Regions from separate parts of the Streptomyces sp. NPDC039430 genome, predicted to be linked through region 3. Evidence: predicted binding sites of a transcription regulator. Region 3 holds the regulator's gene; each other region holds the start of a gene.

Region 1 (3,272 bases), on a different contig from region 3:
TCCGGTGAACCGGTGAAGTCCGCACACGGCGCGTCCGCCGCCGGGAAGCCGGGCCAGGCCGCCGCCGGGGCGCCGCACGAGCTGAAAGCCGCCGAACTGGACGCGCTCTACGCGCCCGAGAACGTACGCCGCACCCAGGCCGCACGCGCGGTCGCGGCGAAGAAGTGGGGGCTCGCGAGCACCCCCCTGCCCGCGCCCCGGCCGCCCGCCGTCAAGCCGGATATCAGCACGCGCGAGGGCTTCGAGGTCGAAGGCGGCGAGGACCTGCCGCCGCTGTTCACCACCGTCCCGGTCGACGGCAAGAAGGTCGTCTTCCTGACGATGGACGACGGCTCGGAGAAGGACCCCGAGCTGCTGCGGATGATGAGCGAGCTGAAGATCCCGTACACCGCTTTCCTCAGCGATTACGTCATCAATGACAACTACGGCTACTTCAGGCAGATGCGGGACCGCGGGGTCGCCATCCAGAATCACACCCTCAACCACCCGTACATGCCCGGTCTGTCGTACGAGGAGCAGAAGCACGAGATCTGCGGCCAGCAGGACCTGCTGGAGAAGAACTACGGGAAGCGGCCCACGCTCTTCCGGCCGCCGTACGGCAACTACAACGCCGACACGCTGCGCGCCGCCAAGGAGTGCGGGATCAAGGCCGCGCCGATCTGGGCGTCCGAGGCGTACCCCGACCACATGGAGTGGCGCGAGTGGGACCGGGACATGCACCCCGGCGACATCATCCTGACCCACTTCCGCGGGCGGGACGAGTGGAAGGGCACCATGCCCGACATGATCCGCCATGTGATGAAGGTCGTCACGGACAAGGGTTACGCCGTCGGCAAGCTGGAGGACTACGTATGAGGCCCGCGCACCGGCTGCTGGCCGGGGTGCTGGCCGCCGGTGCGCTCCTCGCGGCCGGCTGCGCGCAGTCGGCCGACGTGATGGACCCGATGGACCCGATCGAACGGCTCGGCCGCAAGGCGGCGCAGGGGGTGAGCCCGCACCACTCGGACCCGTCCCGGGTGCCCGTGCCGCTGCCGGGTCCTGGCCCGGGATCGATGTCCCCGTCCACGAACCCGTCCACCAACGCGTCCACGGACCCGTCCGTGGACGCGTCTGTGTCGCCGTCCGCGGATCCGTCCATGGACCCGTCCGCGCCGGACGCTCCCGTACGCCCCGTCTGCGGACTGCACGAGATGTCACCCGCGCCCTCGCCCGCACCGCCGCTGGCGCACCCGCTCGCGCCGCCGTCCCCGCTGCTTTCCACGCCCTCGCCGCCCTCGCCACCGCTGCGGCACTGCCCCTCGGTCCTGCCCGGCTCGTACGGAACCCCGGCTCCCGGAGCCGCGTTTCCGTAGGAGGGAAAGATCCGCCACGACCGCGCTCATTGGCACTCCGCTTGACCGAGTGCTAATCGCAGTCATAGTCTCTGGTCTGGCACTCCCCACTGGAGAGTGCCAAAGCGCGACTGGCAGGTCCGGCACCCGCGACGACGGATCTATCTGGTCGCCACCCTCAGACAGTTAACCCCGTGAGATCTCCGAAGGGGGAGGTCGGATCGTGACGACCGCCAGCACCAAGGTTGCCATCAAGCCGCTCGAGGACCGCATTGTGGTCCAGCCGCTCGACGCCGAGCAGACCACGGCCTCTGGCCTGGTTATCCCGGACACCGCCAAGGAGAAGCCCCAGGAGGGCGTCGTCCTGGCCGTGGGCCCGGGCCGATTCGAGAACGGCGAGCGGCTTCCGCTCGACGTCTCCGTCGGCGACGTCGTTCTGTACAGCAAGTACGGCGGCACCGAAGTGAAGTACAGCGGCGAGGAATACCTCGTCCTCTCGGCTCGCGACGTACTCGCGATCATCGAGAAGTAATTCACCTAATTGCTTTTGGACTGCGCCCCTGGCCCCCCTGCGATTGCCGGGCGGACAGGGGCGCAGTTCATTGAGAGGACAGAGAAGCTCCCATGGCGAAGATCCTGAAGTTCGACGAGGACGCCCGTCGCGCCCTTGAGCGCGGCGTCAACAAGCTTGCCGACACGGTGAAGGTGACGATCGGCCCCAAGGGCCGCAATGTCGTCATCGACAAGAAGTTCGGCGCCCCGACCATCACCAACGACGGTGTCACGATCGCCCGCGAGGTCGAGATCGACGACCCGTACGAGAACCTCGGCGCCCAGCTGGTGAAGGAGGTGGCGACCAAGACCAACGACATCGCGGGTGACGGCACCACCACCGCCACCGTGCTGGCCCAGGCGCTGGTCCGCGAGGGCCTGCGCAACGTCGCCGCGGGCGCTTCCCCGGCCGCCCTGAAGAAGGGCATCGACGCCGCGGTCAAGGCCGTGTCCGAGGAGCTCCTCGCGACCGCCCGCCCGATCGACGACAAGTCCGACATCGCCGCCGTCGCCGCGCTCTCCGCCCAGGACGAGCAGGTCGGCGAGCTGATCGCCGAGGCGATGGACAAGGTCGGCAAGGACGGTGTCATCACCGTCGAGGAGTCCAACACCTTCGGTCTTGAGCTGGACTTCACCGAGGGCATGGCCTTCGACAAGGGCTACCTGTCCCCGTACATGGTGACCGACCAGGAGCGTATGGAGGCCGTCCTCGACGACCCGTACATCCTCGTCCACCAGGGCAAGATCGCCAGCATCCAGGACCTGCTGCCGCTGCTGGAGAAGGTCATCCAGGCGGGTGGCTCCAAGCCGCTGCTGATCATCGCCGAGGATGTCGAGGGCGAGGCGCTCTCCACCCTCGTCGTCAACAAGATCCGCGGCACGTTCAACGCCGTCGCGGTGAAGGCCCCCGGCTTCGGTGACCGCCGCAAGGCCATGCTCGGCGACATCGCCACCCTCACCGGTGCGACCGTCATCGCCGAGGAGGTCGGCCTCAAGCTCGACCAGGCCGGTCTGGACGTGCTGGGCTCCGCCCGCCGCGTCACCATCTCCAAGGACGACACGACCATCGTCGACGGTGGCGGCAACTCCGCCGACGTCGCCGGGCGCGTCAACCAGATCAAGGCCGAGATCGAGTCCACGGACTCCGACTGGGACCGCGAGAAGCTCCAGGAGCGCCTCGCGAAGCTGGCCGGCGGCGTGTGCGTGATCAAGGTCGGCGCCGCCACCGAGGTGGAGCTGAAGGAGAAGAAGCACCGTCTGGAGGACGCCATCTCCGCGACCCGCGCCGCGGTCGAGGAGGGCATCGTCTCCGGTGGTGGCTCCGCTCTGGTGCACGCCGCCAAGGTGCTCGACGGCAACCTCGGCAAGGAGGGCGACGAGGCCACCGGT
Region 2 (3,272 bases), on a different contig from region 3:
CGACGTACTCGCCGGTCGCGGCGTTCAGGCCGTGACCGATCGGGAGGTTGCGGACCTTCTCCACAACGACGCCGCCCTCAAGACCACCGTTGACGGCGATCTGCTTGAGCGGGGCCTCCAGCGCGAGCTTGACGGCCTGCGCGCCGGTCGCCTCGTCGCCCGTCAGCTCAAGCTTCTCGAAGACCGAGGAAGCCTGGAGCAGAGCCACGCCACCACCGGCGACGATGCCCTCCTCGACGGCGGCCTTGGCGTTGCGCACCGCGTCCTCGATGCGGTGCTTGCGCTCCTTGAGCTCGACCTCGGTCGCGGCGCCGGCCTTGATGACGGCCACGCCGCCGGCCAGCTTCGCGAGGCGCTCCTGGAGCTTCTCGCGGTCGTAGTCCGAGTCGCTGTTCTCGATCTCGGCACGGATCTGGTTGACCCGGCCGGCGACCTGGTCGCTGTCACCGGCACCGTCGACGATGGTGGTCTCGTCCTTGGTGATGACGACCTTGCGGGCGCGGCCCAGCAGGTCCAGGCCGGCGTTCTCCAGCTTGAGGCCGACCTCCTCGGAGATGACCGTGCCGCCGGTGAGGATGGCGATGTCGTTGAGCATGGCCTTGCGGCGGTCACCGAAGCCCGGGGCCTTGACGGCGACGGACTTGAAGGTGCCACGGATCTTGTTGACGACCAGGGTCGACAGCGCCTCGCCCTCGACGTCCTCCGCGATGATCAGCAGGGGCTTGCCCGACTGCATGACCTTCTCCAGCAGCGGAAGGAGGTCCTTCACGTTGCCGATCTTGGAGTTGACGATCAGGAGGTACGGGTCGTCCAGGGACGCCTCCATACGCTCCATGTCGGTGGCGAAGTACGCCGAGATGTAGCCCTTGTCGAAGCGCATGCCCTCGGTGAGCTCAAGCTCAAGACCGAAGGTCTGCGACTCCTCGACGGTGATGACGCCTTCCTTGCCGACCTTGTCCATGGCCTCGGCGATCAGCTCGCCGATCTGGGTGTCAGCGGCGGAGATGGAGGCGGTCGAAGCGATCTGCTCCTTGGTCTCCACGTCCTTGGCCTGCTCCAGCAGGGCACCGGAGACGGCCTCGACGGCCTTCTCGATACCGCGCTTGAGGGCCATCGGGTTGGCGCCGGCGGCCACGTTGCGCAGGCCCTCGCGGACCAGCGCCTGGGCGAGCACCGTGGCGGTGGTCGTACCGTCACCGGCGACGTCGTCCGTCTTCTTGGCGACTTCCTTGACCAGCTCGGCGCCGATCTTCTCGTACGGGTCCTCGAGCTCGATCTCCTTGGCGATGGACACACCATCGTTGGTGATCGTGGGGGCGCCCCACTTCTTCTCGAGGACGACGTTCCGGCCCTTGGGGCCAAGGGTGACCTTGACGGCGTCGGCGAGCTGGTTCATCCCGCGCTCGAGACCGCGCCGTGCCTCCTCGTCGAACGCGATGATCTTGGCCATGTGAAGTGGTCCTCCCGGACATGGGGTGGATTGCTCCGGACCGTGGCTGGCGCCCGCGACGGACGGCCTGAGAGCCGTGCGGTTCCTTGCCCCACCGGCTCTTCGGGCCTCACCGACCCGGTCCTTAAGTTGTCACTCTCACTTGCAGAGTGCTAACGCCAATGATTAGCACTCGACCCCCGAGAGTGCAAGCTCCCATGGTCTCCGCCACCCGGTGCCCGCGCCGCTCCAGGACATGGGAAGCCGCCCCGGAGGAGCGGGGACACCGGGAACGCCCGAAGGGTCCGCATCCCCTGTTCGGGATGCGGACCCTTCGGCGTGAGTACGTGTACGTCAGTGCGTCGGTGGCCGATCGCGCCGGGATCAGACGGCGAGCTTGACCATGTCCGCCTGCGGACCCTTCTGGCCCTGCGAGATCTCGAACTCCACTCGCTGACCTTCTTCAAGGGTGCGGTAACCGTCCATCTGGATCGCGCTGTAGTGGACGAATACATCCGCACCACCGTCTACCGCGATGAAGCCGTAGCCCTTCTCCGCGTTGAACCACTTGACGGTGCCCTGAGCCATGCCTAACTCCCCTATTACTGGCCCTTGCACGGGGCCACACTTCGCGCCGGAACGCGTCGACCGCGGCTGAATGTATCTGCCCAACTGCCCTCTGCAACAGGTCAATCGGACGAGAATTCTGGGCATGGCCGAACACACATAGAGATGAATTCCCAGCGTTCCAGGGCAAGTCGGGCCGGGCAAAGCGCACCTACGGCGCATACGGCACTCCGACATCGGCCTCATGTTGTCGCGTTCTCGCATGCCTTCGGCAGCGGCGACAGCGGGGCGTTCCCCTACTCTACCGCGCTCAACCATGTAGAACGGCCCCCTCCGCTTCTCTTACGGAGGGGGCCGTTCCAGTCACAGAGCGGAGAAAAGACGCGCGGCGGTGACCTGGCGTCAGCCTCCGGCGACGGCGGGGATGATCGAGACGCCGGCGCCCGCCGGGGTGGCGGTCTCCAGGCCCTGCTCGAAGCGGACGTCGTCGTCGTTCACGTACACGTTCACGAAGCGGCGCAGCTTGCCCTGGTCGTCCAGGACGCGGCCGGCGATGCCCGGGTGGTTGGCCTCCAGGGACTGGATGACCTCGGAGAGGGTCGCCCCCTCGGCGGCGACCTCGGCCTTGCCGCCGGTGTACGTACGGAGAATGGTGGGGATGCGGACGTTGACGCTCATGGTGGTGTTCTGCCTTCCGTCTTCCGAAACGTCGGAAACGTCGTGGTGGTCGTCAGCTGCCGGCCAGGCCGGCGTCGCGGAACGCGTCCAGGCTCGGGCGGATGGTCGCGGTCGGGCCGGTCGTCGGGGCGACGGCGTCGAGCGTCTTGAGGCCGTCGCCGGTGTTCAGGACGACGGTGGTGAGCGCCGGGTCGAGGACACCGGCCTCGATCAGCTTCTTCGTCACGCCGACGGTCACACCCCCGGCCGTCTCCGCGAAGATGCCCTCGGTGCGCGCCAGCAGCTTGATCGCGTCGACGATCTGCTCGTCGGTGACGTCCTCGACGGCGCCGCCGGTGCGGCGCGCGATGTCCAGGACGTAGGGGCCGTCGGCCGGGTTGCCGATCGCCAGGGACTTGGCGATGGTGTCCGGCTTCTGCGGCCGTACGACGTCGTGTCCGGCCTTGAAGGCGGTGGACACCGGCGAGCAGCCCTCGGCCTGGGCGCCGAAGATCTTGTACGGCTTGTCCTCGACGAGGCCGAGCTTGATCAGCTCCTGGAGACCCTTGTCGATCTTGGTGAGCTGTGAGCCCGAGGCGATCGGGACGACGATCTGGTC
Region 3 (3,272 bases):
GCAGCACGCCGGGGGACAACGCCAATGGCCCGGGGAGCAGTCCCCGGGCCATTGGCCGAAACCCGTACTGTCAGCGGCCGTTGAAGGCGTCCTTCAACCGCGAGAACAGCCCCTGCTGACCGGGCTGGAACTGGCCCGTGGGCCGCTCCTCGCCGCGCAGCTTCGCCAGCTCCCGCAGCAGGCGCTCCTGCTCCGGATCCAGCTTCGACGGGGTCATCACCTCGACGTGCACGATCAGATCGCCCCGGCCGCCGCCCCGCAGATGCGTGATGCCCCGGCCGTGCAGCGGGATCGACTGGCCCGACTGCGTGCCAGGACGTACGTCGATCTCCTCCAGGCCGTCCAGCGTCTCCAGCGGGCACTTCGTGCCCAGCGACGCCGCGGTCATCGGGATGGTGACCGTGCAGTGCAGATCGTCGCCGCGCCGCTGGAACACCGCGTGCGGCAGCTCATGGATCTCGACGTACAGATCACCGGCGGGTCCGCCGCCGGGCCCGACCTCGCCCTCGCCCGCGAGCTGGATGCGCGTGCCGTTGTCGACCCCGGCCGGGATCTTGACGGTGAGCGTACGGCGGGACCGGATCCGGCCGTCGCCCGCGCACTCGGGGCACGGCGTCGGCACGACCGTACCGAAGCCCTGGCACTGCGGGCACGGCCGCGAGGTCATGACCTGGCCCAGGAAGGACCGGGTGACCTGCGAGACCTCACCGCGGCCGCGGCACATGTCACAGGTCTGCGCCGAGGTGCCGGGCGCCGCGCCCTCGCCGGAACAGGTCGTACAGACCACGGCCGTGTCGACCTGGATGTCCTTGGTCGTACCGAAGGCCGACTCGTTGAGGTCGATCTCCAGCCGGATCATCGCGTCCTGGCCGCGCCGCGTCCGCGACCGCGGGCCGCGTTGCGAGGCCGTGCCGAAGAACGCGTCCATGATGTCGGAGAAGTTGCCGAAGCCACCGGCTCCGAATCCGCCCGCGCCCCCGCCCCCGCTCTGCGAGAGGGGGTCGCCGCCGAGGTCGTAGACCTGCTTCTTCTGCGGGTCCGACAACACCTCGTAGGCGGCGTTGATCTCCTTGAAGCGCTCTTGCGTCTTGGGATCGGGATTGACATCCGGATGCAGCTCGCGGGCGAGTCTGCGGAATGCCTTCTTGATCTCGTCCTGAGATGCGTCGCGGCGCACGCCGAGTACGGCGTAGTAGTCCGTGGCCACTTACGACTCCGCCAGGATCTGTCCGACGTAACGTGCCACTGCGCGTACCGCTCCCATCGTTCCGGGGTAGTCCATGCGGGTCGGTCCGACCACGCCGAGTTTGGCGACTGCCTCGTCGCCCGAACCGTAGCCGACCGCGACGACGGACGTGGAGTTGAGTCCTTCATGGGCGTTCTCGTGCCCGATACGTACGGTCATGCCCGGGTCCTTGGCCTCGCCGAGCAACTTGAGGAGCACCACATGCTCCTCCAGCGCCTCCAGCACCGGCCGGATGGTCAACGGGAAATCGTGTCCGAAGCGGGTGATGTTGGCGGTACCGCCGATCATCAGCCGCTCCTCGGTCTCCTCGACCAGGGTTTCGAGCAGGGTCGCGAGCACCGTGGTGACGGTCCCCCGGTCCTCCTGCTCGAAGGAATCGGGCAGGTCCTGCACCAGCTGCGGGACGTCCGCGAAGCGGCGCCCGACCACCCGGCTGTTGAGCCGGGCCCTCAGGTCCGCGAGCGCGGTCTCGCCGAACGGCGCGGGACAGTCGATCATGCGCTGCTCGACCCGTCCGGTGTCCGTGATCAGGACGAGCATCAGCCGGGCGGGCGCCAGCGCCAGCAGCTCCACGTGCCGCACCGTCGAGCGGGTCAGCGAGGGGTACTGGACGACGGCGACCTGGCGGGTGAGCTGCGCCAGCAGCCGTACCGTACGGCCCACGACATCGTCGAGGTCGACGGCTCCGTCCAGGAAGTTCTGGATGGCGCGGCGCTCCGGCGAGGACAGGGGTTTGACCCCCGCCAGCTTGTCGACGAAGAGCCGGTATCCCTTGTCCGTCGGGATGCGGCCCGCGCTGGTGTGCGGCTGGGCGATGAAGCCCTCGTCCTCCAGCACCGCCATGTCGTTGCGGACGGTCGCCGGGGAGACACCGAGCTTGTGCCGCTCGGTGAGCGCCTTGGAGCCGACGGGCTCTTCCGTCCCGACATAGTCCTGGACGATGGCGCGCAGCACCTCCAGCCTGCGTTCGCTGAGCATCGCGCACACCTCCAGCTCTCGTCCGTCGTTCCGGCTTTGGCACTCGCTCTGGAGGAGTGCCAGCACTCCCCCAGCCAGTGTACGGCCGTGGGGTACACCGCTAGCAAGGGCAGCCGACCACGCTACCCCGGCATCGCGCTGGTCGTTGCCGATAGCGTCCCGTAGCGTCCCGGTATGAACGTGCCCACGAACATCCCCTGGGAAGAGTCCGGATGGGAACGGCTTGCCCCGGGGGCGGGGCGGCTGCGGCTGCCGGGGTGGGACGCGACGACCGGCCTGGTCGTCGGCGCCGACGCGGCACTGCTGTACGACACCGGTTCCACGCTCCGCGAGGGCGCCGGCATCCGGGCCCGGGTGCCACTGGGCGGCCGGCGTGTGACCCATGTCGCTCTGAGCCACCCGCACTTCGACCATGTGCTCGGGACGGCCGCGTTCGCCGGGACCGAGGTGTACGGGGCCGTGGGCATGGCGGAGCTGCTGACCGGGGACACGACGGGCCTGTACGAGGACGCCGTACGCCACGGGGTCGCCGCCGGGGAGGCCGCCGAGGCGGTCGGTCTCCTGGTGGTGCCCCGGCACGCGGTCTCCGGGGACGTGGCGCTGGACCTGGGCGGCGTCAGGGTCCTGCTCGTGAACGCCGGGCCCGGTCACACCGCCCACGATCTCGCGATGCTGGTGCCCGGCTCCCCTCCGGTGGTCTTCTGCGGCGACCTGGTGGAGGAGTCCGGCGAGCCGCAGGCGGGCCCCGACGCGCTCCCCGGACGCTGGCCGGCGGCCCTGGACCGGCTGCTGGCGCTGGGCGGCGAGGACGCGCGGTATGTGCCGGGGCACGGGGCGGTGGTGGACGCGGCGTTCGTACGGGCACAGCGGGACGCGCTGGCCGCGCGTGCCGGGGAGTCGTAGCGCCTGTGCCGCGCCCCGGCCTATCGTCTTGCGAATGCGCAGCTACAGCCCTGATCTGACGCCCCCGTGGAAGAAGTCCGCGCCCGCGCCCGAGGTGCCCGCCGAGCCGGACCTGGTGGTCGAGGAGGTGTCGACGGGCTTCTGC

The links. The regulator HrcA, encoded in region 3, represses chaperone genes, less so after heat shock. The targets are predictions, from matches to a motif close to TTNGCACTCNGNNNNNCNGAGTGCNAA.
Region 1: groES (co-chaperone GroES) is a predicted target of HrcA. The motif match lies at 1,382-1,408, and genes of this name have one in related genera.
Region 2: groL (chaperonin GroEL) is a predicted target of HrcA. The motif match lies at 1,580-1,606, and genes of this name have one in related genera.

What each region holds. Positions count from the first base shown of each region.
Region 1 covers NZ_JBVKAK010000002.1:117,055-120,326, forward strand. Annotated here, with positions in the region: gene ACZ7LS_RS05535 (polysaccharide deacetylase family protein) at 1-855, shown strand, start outside; gene ACZ7LS_RS05540 (hypothetical protein) at 852-1,352, shown strand; gene groES (co-chaperone GroES) at 1,555-1,863, shown strand; gene groL (chaperonin GroEL) at 1,956-3,272, shown strand, end outside.
Region 2 covers NZ_JBVKAK010000010.1:192,834-196,105, reverse strand. Annotated here, with positions in the region: gene groL (chaperonin GroEL) at 1-1,450, opposite strand, end outside; gene ACZ7LS_RS25340 (cold-shock protein) at 1,814-2,017, opposite strand; gene ACZ7LS_RS25335 (ubiquitin-like small modifier protein 1) at 2,399-2,674, opposite strand; gene thrC (threonine synthase) at 2,727-3,272, opposite strand, start outside.
Region 3 covers NZ_JBVKAK010000001.1:667,007-670,278, forward strand. Annotated here, with positions in the region: gene dnaJ (molecular chaperone DnaJ) at 71-1,207, opposite strand; gene hrcA (heat-inducible transcriptional repressor HrcA) at 1,208-2,224, opposite strand; gene ACZ7LS_RS02890 (MBL fold metallo-hydrolase) at 2,399-3,127, shown strand; gene ACZ7LS_RS02895 (DUF3097 domain-containing protein) at 3,162-3,272, shown strand, end outside.